DNA from 3 places in the Bradyrhizobium sp. USDA 4538 genome. Region 1 is predicted to be linked to each of the others. Evidence: predicted binding sites of a transcription regulator. Region 1 holds the regulator's gene; each other region holds the start of a gene.
What was found. The regulator PhoB, encoded in region 1, activates phosphate uptake and scavenging genes when phosphate is short. The targets are predictions, from matches to a motif close to TGTCATNNANCTGTCAT.

Region 1 (5,393 bases):
GTCACCTGGCTGGCGCTGATCCTGATCACGCTGCTCTATAACGGCCTTGCCGGCCTCAGCGTGCAGCTGTTCACCCAGAACACGCCGCCGCCCGGCTCGACCGAAGGCGGCCTGCTCAACGCCATCGTCGGCTCGGTCATCATGACCGTGATCGGCGTCGGCATCGGCGCGCCGCTTGGCCTGTTCGCCGGCACCTACCTCGCCGAATACGGCAAGCACGACAAGCTGACCTCGGTGATCCGCTTCATCAACGACATCCTGCTCAGCGCGCCCTCGATCATCATCGGCCTGTTCATCTATGGTGCGGTGGTGGTGCCGATGCGCGGCTTCTCAGCGATCGCAGGCAGTCTTGCGCTCGCGGTGATCGTGATCCCGGTCGTGCTGCGTACCACCGAGGACATGCTGCTCTTGGTGCCCAATCCGCTGCGCGAGGCCGCCTCCGCGCTCGGCCTGCCGCGTTCGCTGGTGATCAAGCGGATCGCTTATCGTGCCGCGCGATCGGGTCTGATCACCGGTGTGCTGCTGGCGACCGCCCGCGTCGCCGGCGAGACCGCGCCGCTGCTGTTCACCGCGCTGTCGAACCAGTTCTTCAGCCTGGATCTGACCAAGACGATGGCCAACCTGCCAGTGACCATCAACAACTTCGTGCAGAGCCCCTACGCCTACTGGAAAGAGCTGGCGTGGAGCGGCGCGCTGCTCATCACATTCACCGTGCTCGCGTTGAATATCGGCGCGCGTATCCTTGGTGCCGAAAGGGCCGCAAAATGACCGAGCTTTCCGTCTCCACGACTGCCGCAGGCCACATTCCCCAGGTTCCGCTGCCGGAAGCGCCGCCGAAAGTCACGGTGCGCAACCTCAACTTCTATTACGGCGAGCACCACGCGCTGAAGAACATCAACCTGACGCTCGGCACCAACCGCGTCACGGCGTTCATCGGCCCGTCCGGCTGCGGCAAGTCGACCCTGCTGCGCATCTTCAACCGGATGTACGACCTGTATCCGGGCCAGCGCGCGGTCGGCCAGCTGATGCTGGACCAGACCAACATTCTCGACCCCAAGCTCGACCTCAACTTGCTGCGCGCGCGGGTCGGCATGGTGTTCCAGAAGCCGACGCCGTTCCCGATGACGATCTACGAGAACATCGCCTTCGGCATCCGCCTCTACGAGAAGATCTCGAAGTCCGAGATGGACGACCGGGTCGAGAAGGCGCTGCGCGGCGGCGCGCTGTGGAACGAGGTCAAGGACAAGCTGAACGCCTCCGGCCTGTCGCTCTCCGGCGGCCAGCAGCAGCGCCTGTGCATCGCGCGCACCGTGGCGGTGCGCCCCGAGGTGATCCTGTTCGACGAGCCGTGCTCGGCGCTCGACCCGATCTCGACCGCCAAGGTCGAGGAACTGATCCAGGAGCTCTCCGAGGACTACACGATCGCGATCGTCACCCACAACATGCAGCAGGCGGCGCGCGTCTCCGACAAGACCGCCTTCATGTATCTCGGCGAGCTGATCGAGTTCGACGACACCAACAAGATCTTCACCTCACCGAGCGATCGGCGCACCCAGGACTACATCACCGGCCGGTTCGGTTGACCGGCGCATGATCCGGAAAAGTGGAAACCGGTTTTCCGATCAGGTCATGCTAAAATTCAGGACACGAAGCCATGATCCCCGGGATCATGGTTGAGGGAGACAAGCGATGGCTTCTGAACATACCGCCAAGGCATTCGACAGCGACCTGCAGGAGTTGACCCGCCTGGTCGCCGAGATGGGCGGCCTGGTCGAACGAATGATTACCGAGTCGGTCGACGCGCTGATCCGTCGCGACGTCGCGCTCGGCAAGCGCGTGGTCGCCGCCGACATCGAGATCGACAATCTGCAGCGCAACATCGAAGAGCGCGCGGTGCTGACGATCGCGCGCCGCCAGCCGATGGCGATCGACCTGCGTGAGATCGTCAGCGCGATGCGCGTCGCCACCGATCTCGAGCGGATCGGCGACCTCGCCAAGAACATGGGCAAGCGCGTCGCGGCGCTGGAGAGCGATTTCCAGCCGCTGAAGCTGATCCGCGGCCTCGAGCACATGACCGACCTCGTGCTGTCGCAGGTCAAGTCGGTGCTCGACGCCTATGCCGCGCACGACCTGCCGGCGGCGATGAACGTCTGGAAGGGCGACGAGGAGGTCGATGCGATCTGCACCTCGCTGTTCCGCGAACTGCTCACCTACATGATGGAAGATCCGCGCAACATCTCGTTCTGCATCCATCTGATGTTCTGCGCCAAGAACATCGAGCGGATCGGCGATCACGCCACCAATATCGCCGAGACCGTGTTCTACATGATCGAGGGCCAGCAGATCACCGACAAGCGCCCGAAGGGGGACATGACCACTTTTGCCACCACGGTGCCGGGCAACTGAGGCATGATCGGCAAGCACGGAACCGGCAAGAGCGAAACTGGATGATCCTCGCGACAAATCGTTTCCGCGGGGACTATGCTCAAGGAAGTAAGCGTTTCGGTTTGCGTCTGGGCAACGGATCACCACAGAGAAAGAACTTAGACCGATGAGCGCACGCATTCTGGTAGTCGAAGACGAGGAAGCGCTGACGACGCTGTTGCGCTACAATCTCGATGCGGAAGGCTACGATGTCGAGACGGTGGGGCGCGGCGACGATGCGGATACACGGCTGAAGGAGCGCGTTCCCGACCTCGTGGTGCTGGACTGGATGCTGCCGGGCCTGTCCGGCATCGAACTGTGCCGCCGCCTGCGGGCGCGGCCCGAGACCAAGCAGCTTCCGATCATCATGCTGACCGCGCGCGGCGAGGAAAGCGAGCGCGTGCGCGGGCTTGCCACCGGCGCGGACGATTACATCGTCAAGCCGTTCTCGGTGCCGGAGCTGCTGGCGCGGGTGAAGGGCCTCTTGCGCCGCGCCAGCCCGGAGCGGCTTGCGACCGTGCTGACCTATGGCGACATCGAGCTCGACCGCGAGAAGCGCCGCGTGGCGCGCTCGGGCCGTCCGATCGATCTCGGGCCGACCGAGTATCGCCTGCTCGAATTCTTCCTCGAGCATCCCGGCCGCGTGTTCAGCCGCGAGCAACTGCTCGACAGCGTCTGGGGCCGCGACATCTACATCGATGAGCGCACCGTCGACGTGCATATCGGCCGCCTGCGCAAGCTGCTCAATCCGGGCCGCGAGCAGGATCCGATCCGCACCGTGCGCGGCGCCGGCTACGCGCTCGACGACCGCTTTGCCAAGGCCGAGCCACAGCCGTAACGGCCATGCGGCATTCATAAACCGCAACACGGCGTCGTCCCGGCGCAAGCCCATAGGCGCTAAGATAGTTTGATCATAGTCTGATAGTGGCGCTTATGTCTGGGTGGCTCGCGTAGATGTCGCCGGAGAGCGTGACTGGCTCTGCAGAGTAGAGCGATTGCGGGCTGTGGAATGATCGCTTGCCGTAGCGAAGCTACGAGCTGGCGCAGCAGACGCCACGTCACTGGGTGGGTCAGGCGGCGTCGGCCAAGCGGGGAGAGTCTTCGAGTTCGTCGACGAGCGGCTCGAGCAATAGAATGATCAGCAGATGAGCGAGGATATGGGGTCTGGCGGACCGCTCGTCGGTTCCGGGAGGTCCCTTCAGGCCAATCAGGCTTTTCAGCCGCTTGAAGCCGAGCTCAATGCGCCATCGCAGCCGATAGAGGGCGAGGATATCTGCAGTCGTGAAGTCCTCTGGCCTGAGTGAGGTCACCAGGATCACCCAATCTGCGGCGTCAAGTGTTTGCCTGGAGAGCTGATGACCTCCCTTTTGTGCAGTCCGGCGCGCCTTGCGTCGCGCAGCCGCAGCAGCTTGCGCCGGCTTCTTCGCGGCAACCAGACGCACTGCGAGCGGCGGCGCACCTGACTTGCGCTTTATCCAAATCGGCCGATCGATCAGGCCACGCGCCGAGGCGTTGCGCAGTTCGGCAGTGAGGTCAACAAGATTACCTTCGGCATCGAGCCAGCGCGCGCTCTTCCAGCCGGCCCGGATCACGAAGTCCGCATCGGCATCGACGAGATGCGCCATGCGCTCCGGTTGCAGATAGGCGCGATCGGCAAGACGGATCTCACCGGCAACCGCCGGTATCCGATCCAGCGTCTCGCCCGCTCGCTGATCGGTCAGTTCGAAGTGACCAAAGCGCTCCTGCGGAAGATCGAACGCGCTATGGATACGCCACACTGCGTTCTTGTTCCTGCCGCTCGTCCCAGCCTTGGGGACCGTCGTGGCGTCAACAATACGGATCAGACGACCGCGGCTCGCCTTCGGCGCCGCGGCGGCAAGCGCCTGCTCGACCAAGATTGCCAGCCAATCTCCGCACTGACGTAAGCGATACAACAGAGCCACGTTGGAGATATCGACAAGCCCAACCGACGTGGCCCATGCCGCCGTCAACCGCAGCCCTTTCTCACCAAGGCAATAAGCCAAGATCAGGCGCAGCAAGTCGACCGCATTGCTGATCTCCCGCGGACGGACAAACGCCTTCGTCTTGCGCGCGCTAATGTTCAGAGCCTCGGCTCCGCCAAGTCGGGCGACAACGCGCGCCCAATCTTTGTTCACAAGCGATTCGTGTGCCATTCCATCTTGGAATCACAAGCGAATCCAAGGCGCAAATCCTATTTTAGCGCCTATGGGCGAAAGCCAGGACCCATACGCCGCGGCCAGTGCAATCGGCACGCGGCCAGACGGCTTTCTAACAACACGCATTAGTGGTTATGGGTCCCGGCTTTCGCCGGGACGACGCCGGTGATGTAATGGGCTACGCATCACACAAAAAAATCCCCGCTTTCGCGGGGATTTGTTTTTGAGGTCTTCCGTCGTTTTCCCGAGTGCTCACTTGATCTGCGGTTTCGCCGACGGCCGGCGGCGATCGGCGGCGGGCTGGTAGGCGACGCGCGAGTGATGCGCGCAATAGGGCAGGCCGGCGAGCGCCTTGCCGCCGCAGAAGAAGAATTCCGGGCTCGAGGGATCGCCGACCGGCCAATGACAGGTGGCCTCGTTGAGCTCCAGCAGCGAGAGCCGCTGGCTCATCGGCACCACATTGTCGTAGGAGATCGGATCGGGCTCCATCTCGACCTCGAAGGCGTGCGCCAGCGCGGTGTTGCCGCGAGAGACCGGACGCGCCACCCGCATCATGTGCTGGGCCGGGCGAGCCTTGCGCTGCCGCGGCGCGGCCGTGGAGGGTGCCTTGGCGCGGCCGGAGAGGCCGAGCCGATGCACTTTGCCGATCACGGCGTTTCGCGTCACATTGCCAAGTTCCGCCGCGATCTGGCTGGCCGACAGGCCGGACTCCCAGAGTTTCTTCAGCTGCTCGACGCGATCGTCGGACCAGGTCAATACAGTCATCGCATTCTTCCCTTCGCGTAGCGCCGG
Region 2 (5,393 bases), 450 kb from region 1:
ACCCTAGCCCCGTCAGCCATTCTAGCCCCAGCCTGATCATCGCTTTTCTGGTTTGGCTGGCGTGCGCTCTCCGACGAGCGGCTTGCTGGCTACATCGCGATCAAGCCACCGCTTGCATCGCGTGAGGATTGGTTACGAGCCGGCAACAAAACGGTCAAGAATGCGGCGGCGCTGTTTATATCGATTGTAAAGTGCGGCCGTTGGAATGCGCCTTCGCCCGCTTATACAAGCAAACACCATTTGAAAATTTTCGCAGGCGCAGCACCACAATATGTCCGCAGCTTCCGGAGACAATATCGGCGCAGCCGGAAAGCAGACCGAGCCTGCATCCGGCGCGGCCAAAACGCTGATCATGCGCGGTAATCGTCTCGACAGCCGCGACCTGTTCGCGGCGGAGCGCGAGATCATCATCATGCACGGCGAAGAGCATTACCGGTTGCGGCTGACCTCGCAGAACAAGCTGATCCTGACCAAGTGACGGCCCCGATGACAATTTGTCGCACGCTCGCTTTGCTCGCCTTCTCCTGTCTGCTGCCGATCGAAGCCGCGACGGCCGAGGGCATCACCGTGCATGACGCACGCGACCGCGACGTCGTGATCGACAATCCGTCGCGGATCGTCTCGATCGGCGGCGCGATCACCGAGATCCTCTATGCCCTCGGCTTCGAGGACCGCATCGCCGGCGTCGATGCGACCAGCCTCTACCCGCCGGCTGCGCTGCGCGAGAAGCCCGACGTCGGCTACATGCGCCAGCTGTCGCCGGAGGGCGTGCTTGGCCTGCACCCGTCGCTGGTGCTCGCGGTGCAGGGCTCAGGACCGAAGGAGACCATGGACGTGCTCGAGGCGGCCAAGGTGCCGCTGGTGCTGGTGCCGGAGACGTTCTCGGAGGCCGGGCTGGTCGAGAAGATCAGACTGGTAGGCCACGCCATGGGCGCCGATCCGCGCGCCGCCTGCCTGACCACGGCGGTGGAGAGCGATCTCGCGCAACTGCGCGCGCTGCGTGCTCGGGTGACCAAGCCGGTGCGCGTGATGTTCGTGATGTCGCTGTTGAACGGCCGGGCGATGGCGGCGGGCCACAAGACCGCGGCCGACGAGATCATCCGGCTTGCCGGCGGCGTCAACGCCATCGACGGTTACGACGGCTACAAGCCGGTCAATGACGAGGCCATCGTGGCGGCGAAACCGGATGTCGTGCTGTCGATCGATCGCGGCAAGGACTCGCTGACGTCGGAGGCCGTGTTCGCGCATCCGGCCTTCGCGCTGACGCCGGTCGCGGCCAACAAGGCCTTCATCTCGATGGAAGGCCTTTATCTGCTCGGCTTCGGGCCGCGGACCGCGGCCGCGGCACGCGACCTCTCGGTCAAGCTTTATCCGGCGCTGGCGCCGGAGGCCGATAACTTCAGGCCGGCAGCGCTGACCGCGAATTGCCGGCAATGAGCGTGCTGGCCGAACGCCGCCGGCGTGCGAAACGACGGCGCGCCGGCATGTCGCTGCGGCCGGCCGCGACACTCACCCTGCTCTGCCTGCTTGCGGCGCTCGCAGGCACCGCCCTGGTCGCCCTGACGGTCGGGGCCGCCGGCATTCCAATGGCGCGGCTTCCGGCAGCGCTCGGGCTATGGGCTGATCGTGTCGCCAACCCGCTGCTCGCACGCGACCAGCTCGTGGTGTGGTCGATCCGCATCCCGCGGATCGCAGCGGCGGCGATGGTCGGCGGACTCCTTGCCTTATCAGGCTCGATCATGCAGGGCCTGTTCCGCAATCCCCTCGCCGACCCCGCGCTTGTCGGCGTCTCCTCCGGCGGCGCGTTTGCCGCGGCGGCGGCGATCGTGTTCACTGACAGCCATCTCGGCGAAAGCCTGCGCTTCCTGCAACACCAGCTGCTGCCGATCGCGGCCTTTGCCGGCTCGCTGATCACGACCATCGTGCTTTACGGCATCGCCAGCCGCGGCGGCCGGACATCGATTGCGATCTTCCTGCTGGCCGGGCTTGCGATCGCCGCGATCGCCAATGCCGGCATCGGCCTTCTGGTGTTCGTCGCCGACGATCGCCAGCTTCGCGACATCACCTTCTGGCTGCTCGGCTCGCTCAGCGGTGCGACCTGGAGCAAGCTCACGGCGCTGGCGCCGGTGCTGGCGGTCGCGCTGGTCGCCTGCCTCTCGATCGCGCGCGGGCTCGACGTGCTGGTGCTCGGCGAGGCCGAGGCGTTCCACAGCGGCGTCGACGTCGAACGGCTGAAGCGGATCTCGATCGTGCTGGTGTCGGCGATGACCGGCGTCGCGGTCTCGGTCTGCGGCGTGGTCGGCTTCGTCGGCATCGTGGTGCCGCATCTGTTGCGGCTGGTGATCGGGCCCGCGCATCGGCTCCTGCTGCCGGCGTCCGCACTGCTCGGTGCCATCCTCCTGGTCGGCGCCGACACCGTGGCGCGCACCATCGTGGCACCTGCGGAAATGCCGATCGGCATCCTGACGGCAGCGATCGGCGCGCCGTTCTTCCTCGCCATGCTGCTGCGGCAGCGCGGGCTGGTGTCGCTATGACGGCCCTGCTCGAAGCACAGTCGGTATCGATGACGGTCGGCGGCACTGATCTGGTCGATGCGGTGTCGCTGCAGATCGGCGCCGGCGAGATGGTCGCGATCGTCGGTCCCAACGGCGCCGGCAAATCGACTCTGCTGCGGATGCTGTCGGGCGACCTGCGTCCGTCGCGCGGGGCGATCAGGCTGAGGCAGCGCGACCTGCAAACTTACGGACCACGCGCGCTGGCGCAGCACCGCGCGATGCTGTCGCAGCACGTCAGCGTCACCTTCCCGTTCACCGTCGAGGAAATCGTCAGCATGGGCGCCGGCGAAAGCCCGCGTGCCGTGGCGCGGGCGCTGGTTGAGGCGGCGCTCGACGAGGTCGGGCTCGCGCGTTTCCGTTTCAGGCAATTGCCGACACTGTCCGGCGGCGAGCAGCAGCGGGCGCATTTCGCCCGCGTGCTGGTGCAGCTCGCCTGCGGCGAAGCGCTGCATGGACCGGGACTGTTGCTGCTGGACGAGCCGACCTCGAGCCTCGATCTGCGGCACCAGATCGACCTGGTCGAAACGGCCCGGCGGCGCGCCGCCCGCGGCACCGCGGTGATCGCGATCCTGCACGACCTCAACCTCGCGATGCGGTTCGCCGACCGCATCCTGCTGCTGCACCGCGGCCGGCTTGCCGTCGACGGCGACCGTACGGCGGCGATGAAGGCCGAGACGCTGCGCGAGATCTTCGAGATCGACGCTGCGATCGCCTATACCGGAGGTGGCGTGCCGTTCCTGCTGCCGCAGACGATGCAGCCGGCGGGCAAGGCGACGTAACGCCGCAAGCCTTATCCCGCCGCAACATCCGCGGTTCACAAAACTGTCAGGTGGCTGTAACAGGCGGCTCGGAGAACACCGCATCGTTTATCCTTTGGGAGATCAACCATGCGCCTGTCCCTGCTCTGCTCCGTCGCCTCGATCCTGCTCGCCACATCGGCATTCGCGCAGGGTGAGGGCGAATTCCCGGCGACGCTGGCGGGACACGCCGTGATGCCGGCGGAGAGCTTCATCGACGCGCCCGCCGACGCCCCTGATGATCTGAAGACCTCGGGCAAATACACCACCGGCAAGCGCGTCGACGCCATCGGCACCGTGATGGGCAAATCGTACGAGCGGCCGACCGGCGTGTCGCTGCCGTTCAAGGGCCAGCCGCTGCAGGGCCATTCCGGCATCAAGGTGATGCCCGACGGCTCGTTCTGGGTGATCACCGACAACGGCATGGGCTCGCGCTACAACTCGGCGGACTCGATGCTGTACCTGAACCGGCACAAGATCGACTGGGCGAGCGGCAAGATCGAGCGTCAGGAGACCGTGTTCCTGCACGATCCCGACAGGAAGGTGCCGTTCCGCATCGTCCACGAGGACACCGCCAAGCGCTATTTGACCGGTGCCGATTTCGACACCGAGGGCTTCCAGATCATCAACGACATTTTCTGGATCGGCGATGAATTCGGGCCCTACATCCTCAAGGCCGACAAGACCGGCAAGATCCTCGCCGTGTTCGAGACCGTCGCCGACGGCAAGCCGGTGCGTTCGCCGGATCACTGGGCGGTGCAGTCGCCCGGCGCGCCCGGCGCCAGCTACACCAACGTCAACCTGCGCCGCTCCAAGGGCTATGAAGGTTTTGCTTCCTCCAAGGACGGCAAGTTCCTTTACGGCCTGCTCGAGGGGCCGCTGTGGGATGCCGACAAGAAGGATTGGGAGAAGGTCGACGGCAAGGAGGCCTCACGCATCCTGGAATTCGACGTCGCGGCGGAGAAGTTCACCGGACGCTACTGGCTGTATGTGTTCGAGCAGAACGGCAATGCGATCGGCGACTTCAACATGATCGATCCGGCCCAGGGCCTCGTCATCGAACGCGACAATGGCGAAGGCACCGCCGACAAGGCCTGCCCGCAAGGCCAGCGCGGCGAGAACTGTTTCCCTGACCTCGCCAAGTTCAAGCGCGTCTACAAGATCGAGCTGTCCGACGCCAATGTCGGCAAGCCCGTGCGCAAGATCGCCTATATCGACCTGATGAAGATCCGCGATCCCAACAAGAAGGCCCGCAAGCCGCTCAACGACGGCGTCTACACCTTCCCGTTCTTCACCATCGAGAATGTCGACCGGGTCGACGAGACCCACATCATCGTCGGCAACGACAACAACCTGCCGTTCTCCTCGAGCCGCGACCCGAACAAGGCCGATGACGACGAGTTCGTACTGCTCGAGGTCGGCGACTTCCTGAAGGCGAAGTGAGGCGGTGCTCGCCACCCACAACAGTGTCGTCGCCCGGCTCGACCGGGCGACCTAGTATTCCAGAGGCGCCCGAGCTCAACGGACAAGCCGCGGCGTACTGGATGCCCCGCTCAAGGCGGGACATGACAGCGAATATGCGGATAGCGTGATGCTCATCCCGGCACGACGGCCATTCCGTCATCCCCGCGCAAAGGCTTCGCCTTTGTCGCTGGAGGTGCGAGCCAGCGGCGCAATCGCGCCGCTGGGCGAGCCTCGAAGGATGCACGGCCCCGATGCAGCCGCATGGAGACAGCCGGGCCGCCGCCCTTCGAGACGGCCGCTTTGCGGCCTCCTCAGGCTGACGGCGATACAGCTCAGCGCGCGGCTTGCGTGATCGTCACTCCTTCTTCGTCCGGTAATCTCCGAACGTCGTGTCGCGCTGGTCGAGCTGGGCCTTCACGCTGCCGCCGTCGCGGCGGAAGCCCGCCATGTAGGCCTTGCTGGCCTCGGTCGTGAAGGCCAGCGCCTGGATCTCGGTGCCGGCCCGCATCGCGGCGCGGGCGCCCATGATTTCCATCGCGCGGTGGACGCTGCGCTTGTTGAGCTGCTGCAGCTCGAT
Region 3 (5,393 bases), 1.0 Mb from region 1:
TTCCGGCCCGCTGCCGGAAGACATCTCGAAGTCAATCAACGAAAACGGCATCGTCGCCGCCGCCGTGCTGTCGGGTAACCGCAACTTCGAAGGCCGCGTCTCGCCCGACGTGCAGGCGAACTACCTCGCCTCGCCGCCGCTCGTCGTCGCGCATGCGCTCGCCGGCACCGTGACCAAGGATCTCGCGGTTGAGCCGCTCGGCATCGGCAAGGACGGCAAGCCGGTGTTCCTCAAGGACATCTGGCCGACCGCCAAGGAGATCAACGCCTTCATGAAGAAGTACGTCACCGCGACGATCTTCAAGAAGAAGTACGCCGACGTGTTCAAGGGCGATACCAACTGGCGCAAGATCAAGACCACGGAAAGCGAGACCTATCGCTGGAACATGAGCTCGACCTATGTGCAGAACCCGCCCTATTTCGAAGGCATGAAGAAGCAGCCCGATCCGGTCACGGACGTGGTCGACGCGCGGATCCTCGCGATGTTCGGCGACAAGATCACCACCGACCACATCTCGCCGGCCGGTTCGATCAAGCTGACCTCGCCCGCCGGCAAGTTCCTCAGCGAGCACCAGGTGCGCCCCGCCGACTTCAACCAGTACGGCACGCGGCGCGGCAACCATGAAGTGATGATGCGCGGCACCTTCGCCAACATCCGCATCAAGAACTTCATGCTGAAGGGCGCGGACGGCAATATTCCGGAAGGCGGTTTGACCAGGCACTGGCCCGACGGCGAGCAGATGTCGATCTACGACGCCGCGATGAAGTACCAGCAGGAGAGCGTGCCGCTGGTGGTGTTCGCCGGCGCCGAATACGGCAACGGCTCGTCGCGCGACTGGGCCGCAAAGGGCACGCGCCTGCTCGGCGTGCGCGCGGTGATCTGCCAGAGCTTCGAGCGCATCCATCGCTCCAACCTGGTCGGCATGGGTGTGCTTCCGCTCACCTTCCAGGACGGCACGTCGTGGTCCTCGCTCGGCCTCAAGGGCGACGAGAAGGTCACGATCCGCGGGCTGCAGGGCGACCTGAAGCCGCGCCAGACGCTAACGGCCGAGATCGTCTCCGCTGACGGCGGCAAAAAGGATGTCCCGCTGCTCTGCCGCATCGATACGCTGGACGAGCTCGACTACTATCGCAACGGCGGCATCCTGCATTATGTGCTGCGCAAACTGGCGGCCTAAGGCCCCTTTGTTTGAGCATGGTCTGTCCGGAAAACCGCTTCACACTTTTCCGGACCATGCTCCAACGCGGATTTGTGATCGGTGCCTCACTGCTTAGTGAGTAGCGGCTAAAAAGAAGGCGGCCTATGAAAAGGCCGCTTTCTCGCGTTTTGGGGCACGCAAGTTCAGGGACAGACTTCATGCTCCGTACAATTACGGATGGAAATCATCACGACTGGTTCGCAGTATGACAGCGATGATGGCCTATAACTGTATCTCGCGATGGTCGAGCGCCCTTGGTATCTGCGCAATCGTCGCGATCATCCGCCCCGCCCACGCCGATCCGCGTGCCGTCGTCGAACTCTTCACCTCGCAGGGATGCTCGTCCTGTCCGCCCGCGGACAAGATCATCGGTGACCTCGCGAAGGACCCCAACGTCATCGCGCTGAGCATGCCGATCGACTATTGGGACTATCTCGGCTGGAAGGACACGCTGGCCGATTCCCGTTTCAGCGCGCGCCAGAAGGCCTATTCGCATGTGCGCGGCGACCGCGACGTCTACACGCCGCAAGCCGTGATCAATGGCTCCGCGCATGTGATCGGCAGCGATCGCGCCAGTATCGAGGACGCCATCAAGGACACCGAAAGGAGCGGCAGCGTGATGTCGGTGCCCGTGACGATGACGCTGAGCGGCAAGCAGATCAACGTGTCGGTCGCCGCATCGAAGTCGCCGGCCGTGTCGCGCGGCGAGGTCTGGATCTGCTCGATCTCGAAGTCGGTGCCGATCTCGATCGCGCGCGGCGAGAACCGCGGCCGCGAGATCACCTACCACAACGTCGTGCGCAATCTCCTCAAGGTCGGTGACTGGAACGGTTCGTCCGGGAGCTGGACCGTGCCGCTGGAGAACATCACGCGTGACGGTGTCGATGCTGCGGCGGTGTACGTCCAGGACGGCAACCGCGACAAGCCGGGCCCGATGCTCGGCGCTGCCTTCACCTCACTTCACTAGCGCCTCGCTGCGGTAAGGCGCGATGCGCCGGCTTCCGCCGGTCGCACGCATGTTTTCGTGCAGCCGCATGGCGACAAACCTGCATTCAGTGATCTGCCGAAAGGAAGGCGCCGGTGCTTGGCGCGCGCGTCTTGCTTGCGCAGGTCCCAAAACAAAAAGGACCAACTTTCGTTGGCCCAGTGTTGGGATTTGACTCCCCTGCGAACAGGCCCGATCCCGACGGCCCCGGGGGGCTGGGGGCTGAGGAATCCGGAACCGAAAGGACCGGGCCAACGCAGGGTTTTCTTTTCGCAGGGCAGCGGGGCGGGCGATGGGCGGAAGTGGGGCAGCAATATGATTCCGCTAACGTTCCCGTGACTCTGCGGTTTTTCGGACAATCCGCCGCGCGCGGCGGTGGTTAAGGCCCGGTTGCATTGCGATTGGCCCCTTGCGGGCCCCCTCGCTTAGCGCGATCATGTCACTCTCGTGACGATCCCGGAGAGGGGCCTTCGGAACCCGATCGTCACCGAGGTGACAGGAGGCGCTCGATGAGTTTGATCTCGGAGGACACTGATCCGAGCGGGAGTCGTGCCGCGGCGCGCACCGCCGCCGCGACCCCTCAGCCCAACCGCGTGACATTCAATCGACTTGAGCTCAACCGCATTCTCAATCTCTACGGCCGTATGGTCGCCGACGGCGAGTGGCGCGACTATGCGATCGACTTCCTGAAGGACCGTGCCGTGTTCTCGGTGTTCCGGCGCGCATCCGAAATGCCGATCTACCGGATCGAGAAGGACCCCCGGCTTGCGCGCAAGCAGGGCATGTACAGCGTGATTTCCGCGACCGGCCTGATCCTGCGCCGCGGCCATGAACTCGAACGCGTGCTGTTCGTGATCGACCGCAAGCTGTCGCTGGTCTAAGCGCGTCAGGTCAGTCTGCTTGTAGCCCGGAGGAGCCAACGGGTCGCGCGAACGCGCTCGATGGCAGGCTCCGCGTAATCCGGGGCCGTTGAAGCCGCGGATGAGCCTATCCCGGATTTCGCTTGCGCTTCATCCGGGCTACATCACATCTCGCCTCGCCCAAAAGAAAAGCCCCGGCGGAATGGCCGGGGCTTGGATTTGATCGGCTCGCTCGAGGCGCTTAGTCGCGCTGGCCGAGCAGCTGCAGGAGCAGCGTGAACAGGTTGATGAAGTTCAGGTAGAGCGACAGCGCACCAGTGATTGCCGCACGCTCTGCCATCACGCCACCCTGCGAGGCGTAGCCGTAGATGTAGTCGTTCTTCAGCCGCTGGGTGTCCCAGGCGGTGAGGCCCGCGAACACCAGCACGCCGACCACCGACACGATGAACTGCAGCGCCGAGCTCGCCAGGAACAGGTTGACCAGGCTCGCGATGATGATGCCGATCAGACCCATGAACAGGAACGAGCCCATGCCGCTCATGTCACGCTTGGTGGTGTAGCCGTAGAGGCTCAGCGCACCGAACGTTGCCGCGGTGATGAAGAACACGCGCACGATCGAGGTGTGCGTGTACACCAGGAAGATCGACGACAGCGACAGACCCATCAGCGCCGAGAACACCCAGAACAGGAGTTGGGCGGTCGCGGGCTGCAGGCGGTTGATGCCGGCCGAGATGACGAACACCATCGCCAGAGGGGCGAGGATGAACAGCCACTTCAGCGGGCTCACGAACATCGCGTAGCCGAACTGCGTCAGATAGGCGTTGCCGAACTTGGCGACGGCGGCCGACTGGTCGGTCGTCACCGCACCCATGTAGACGCCGAGCGCGGCGAGGCCGGTGATGGCCAGGCCGATGCTCATGTAGTTGTAGATGCGCAGCATGTAGGCGCGCAGACCGGCGTCGACGGCCGCAGCGTCAATGCGCCCGGCGGCCCGGCCGAAAGGAGAAGCGTAGTTGCGGTCTAGGTCCGACATGGTCGAATTCCCGTGGTTGGTCCCGGTGGAGCGCAAGGGATTTGCGGCGCCGGTCGTAAATCTATCTCAGATGGCTCGGCTTGCGGAACATTAATTCCGTGTCATTCAAACCGACTATCCGACCCGATTGGTATGTGGGAAATTAACACATCCGACGCAAGCTTCCACGCGCGGCCGAATGTCGCTCTGCCCTAGCATCATAGGCAAAAACGGCGCTCGCGCCGCTACATTTTGTCACAAATTCCGCAATACTGAGGCCGGCTTCTGGTTTAGCGCGAGCAGCGTCCCGGCGAGCCCCAGTCCGACCGTGACGACCAGCGCGGCGACCACGACTAGCGCGGCGCTGCCGGCCTGCCAGATAAAACTCAGCGTCATCAGCCTAGTCACGATCAGCCAGGCCGCGATCGAGCCGGCGATCACCCCGAACACCGCGGTTGCAAAACCGATCATCAGATACTCCAGCGCGTAGGCGCCGAGCAGTCGCACCCGCGTGGCGCCGAGCGTCTTGAGAATCACGGCGTCATAGACGCGGTGGCGGTGTCCGGCGGCGAGCGCGCCGCCGAGCACCAGGATCGCGGAGATCAGCGTCACGGCGCTGGCGCCGCGGATCGCCAGCACCAGATTGCTGACCACGCTGCCGACCGTCTCCAGCGCCTCGCGGACCCGCACGCTGGTCACCATCGGGAACGCGTCGGCGACCTGCTTGATGATGCGCGCGTCGTCGGCGGAATCGGCGTGTGGTTCCGTCAGGGTCGCGACATGGCTGTGCGGCGCGCCCTTGAAGGCATTCGGCGAGAATACCAGCACGAAATTGATGCCGAGGCCCTGCCAGTCGATGTTGCGCAGGTTGGCGATCTTCGCCGGCACGTCGCGTCCGAGCACGTTGACGACGATCTCGTCGCCGATCTTCAACGACAGGCCGTCGGCGATCTTCTTCTCCATCGAGACCAGCGGTGGCCCGCTGTAGTCCGGCCCCCACCATTCGCCCTCGACGATCTTCGAGCCCTTGGGGATTTCGCCGGTGTAGGTCAGGCCCCGGTCGCTCTGCAGCACCCACTCCGAATCGACCGACGGCTTGAGCTGGTCGGCCTTGACGCCGCGCGCGGCCACGATCCGTCCGCGCAGCATCGGTACATCCTCGACGGTCGAGCCGGCGGCGACCTTCGCCAGGAAGGCATTGAAGCGGTCGGCCTCGGTGGAGGGGATGTCGATGAAGAAGAACGACGGCGCCCGCTCCGGCAGGGCGGCCAGGAATTGCCGGCGCAGATTGCCGTCGATCTGGGTGATGGTAACGAGCACCGCCAGCCCGAGCCCCAG

Region 2: a site for PhoB is predicted at 3,379-3,395, ahead of J2R78_RS22525 (esterase-like activity of phytase family protein). Genes of this name have one in related genera too.
Region 3: a site for PhoB is predicted at 2,620-2,636, ahead of J2R78_RS15680 (DUF2794 domain-containing protein). Genes of this name have one in related genera too.

The regions. Positions count from the first base shown of each region.
Region 1 covers NZ_JALJZE010000001.1:4,526,517-4,531,909, forward strand. The annotation lists gene pstA (phosphate ABC transporter permease PstA) at 1-768, shown strand, start outside; gene pstB (phosphate ABC transporter ATP-binding protein PstB) at 765-1,583, shown strand; gene phoU (phosphate signaling complex protein PhoU) at 1,690-2,406, shown strand; gene phoB (phosphate regulon transcriptional regulator PhoB) at 2,552-3,262, shown strand; gene J2R78_RS20390 (IS4 family transposase) at 3,495-4,580, opposite strand; gene J2R78_RS20395 (GcrA family cell cycle regulator) at 4,854-5,366, opposite strand.
Region 2 covers NZ_JALJZE010000001.1:4,979,178-4,984,570, reverse strand. The annotation lists gene J2R78_RS22550 (TonB-dependent hemoglobin/transferrin/lactoferrin family receptor) at 1-20, opposite strand, end outside; gene hemP (hemin uptake protein HemP) at 272-478, shown strand; gene J2R78_RS22540 (hemin ABC transporter substrate-binding protein) at 487-1,437, shown strand; gene J2R78_RS22535 (iron ABC transporter permease) at 1,434-2,534, shown strand; gene J2R78_RS22530 (heme ABC transporter ATP-binding protein) at 2,531-3,334, shown strand; gene J2R78_RS22525 (esterase-like activity of phytase family protein) at 3,443-4,795, shown strand; gene J2R78_RS22520 (enoyl-CoA hydratase-related protein) at 5,172-5,393, opposite strand, start outside.
Region 3 covers NZ_JALJZE010000001.1:3,503,713-3,509,105, reverse strand. The annotation lists gene acnA (aconitate hydratase AcnA) at 1-1,177, shown strand, start outside; gene J2R78_RS15685 (thioredoxin family protein) at 1,404-2,165, shown strand; gene J2R78_RS15680 (DUF2794 domain-containing protein) at 2,693-3,064, shown strand; gene J2R78_RS15675 (Bax inhibitor-1/YccA family protein) at 3,285-4,076, opposite strand; gene J2R78_RS15670 (ABC transporter permease) at 4,311-5,393, opposite strand, start outside.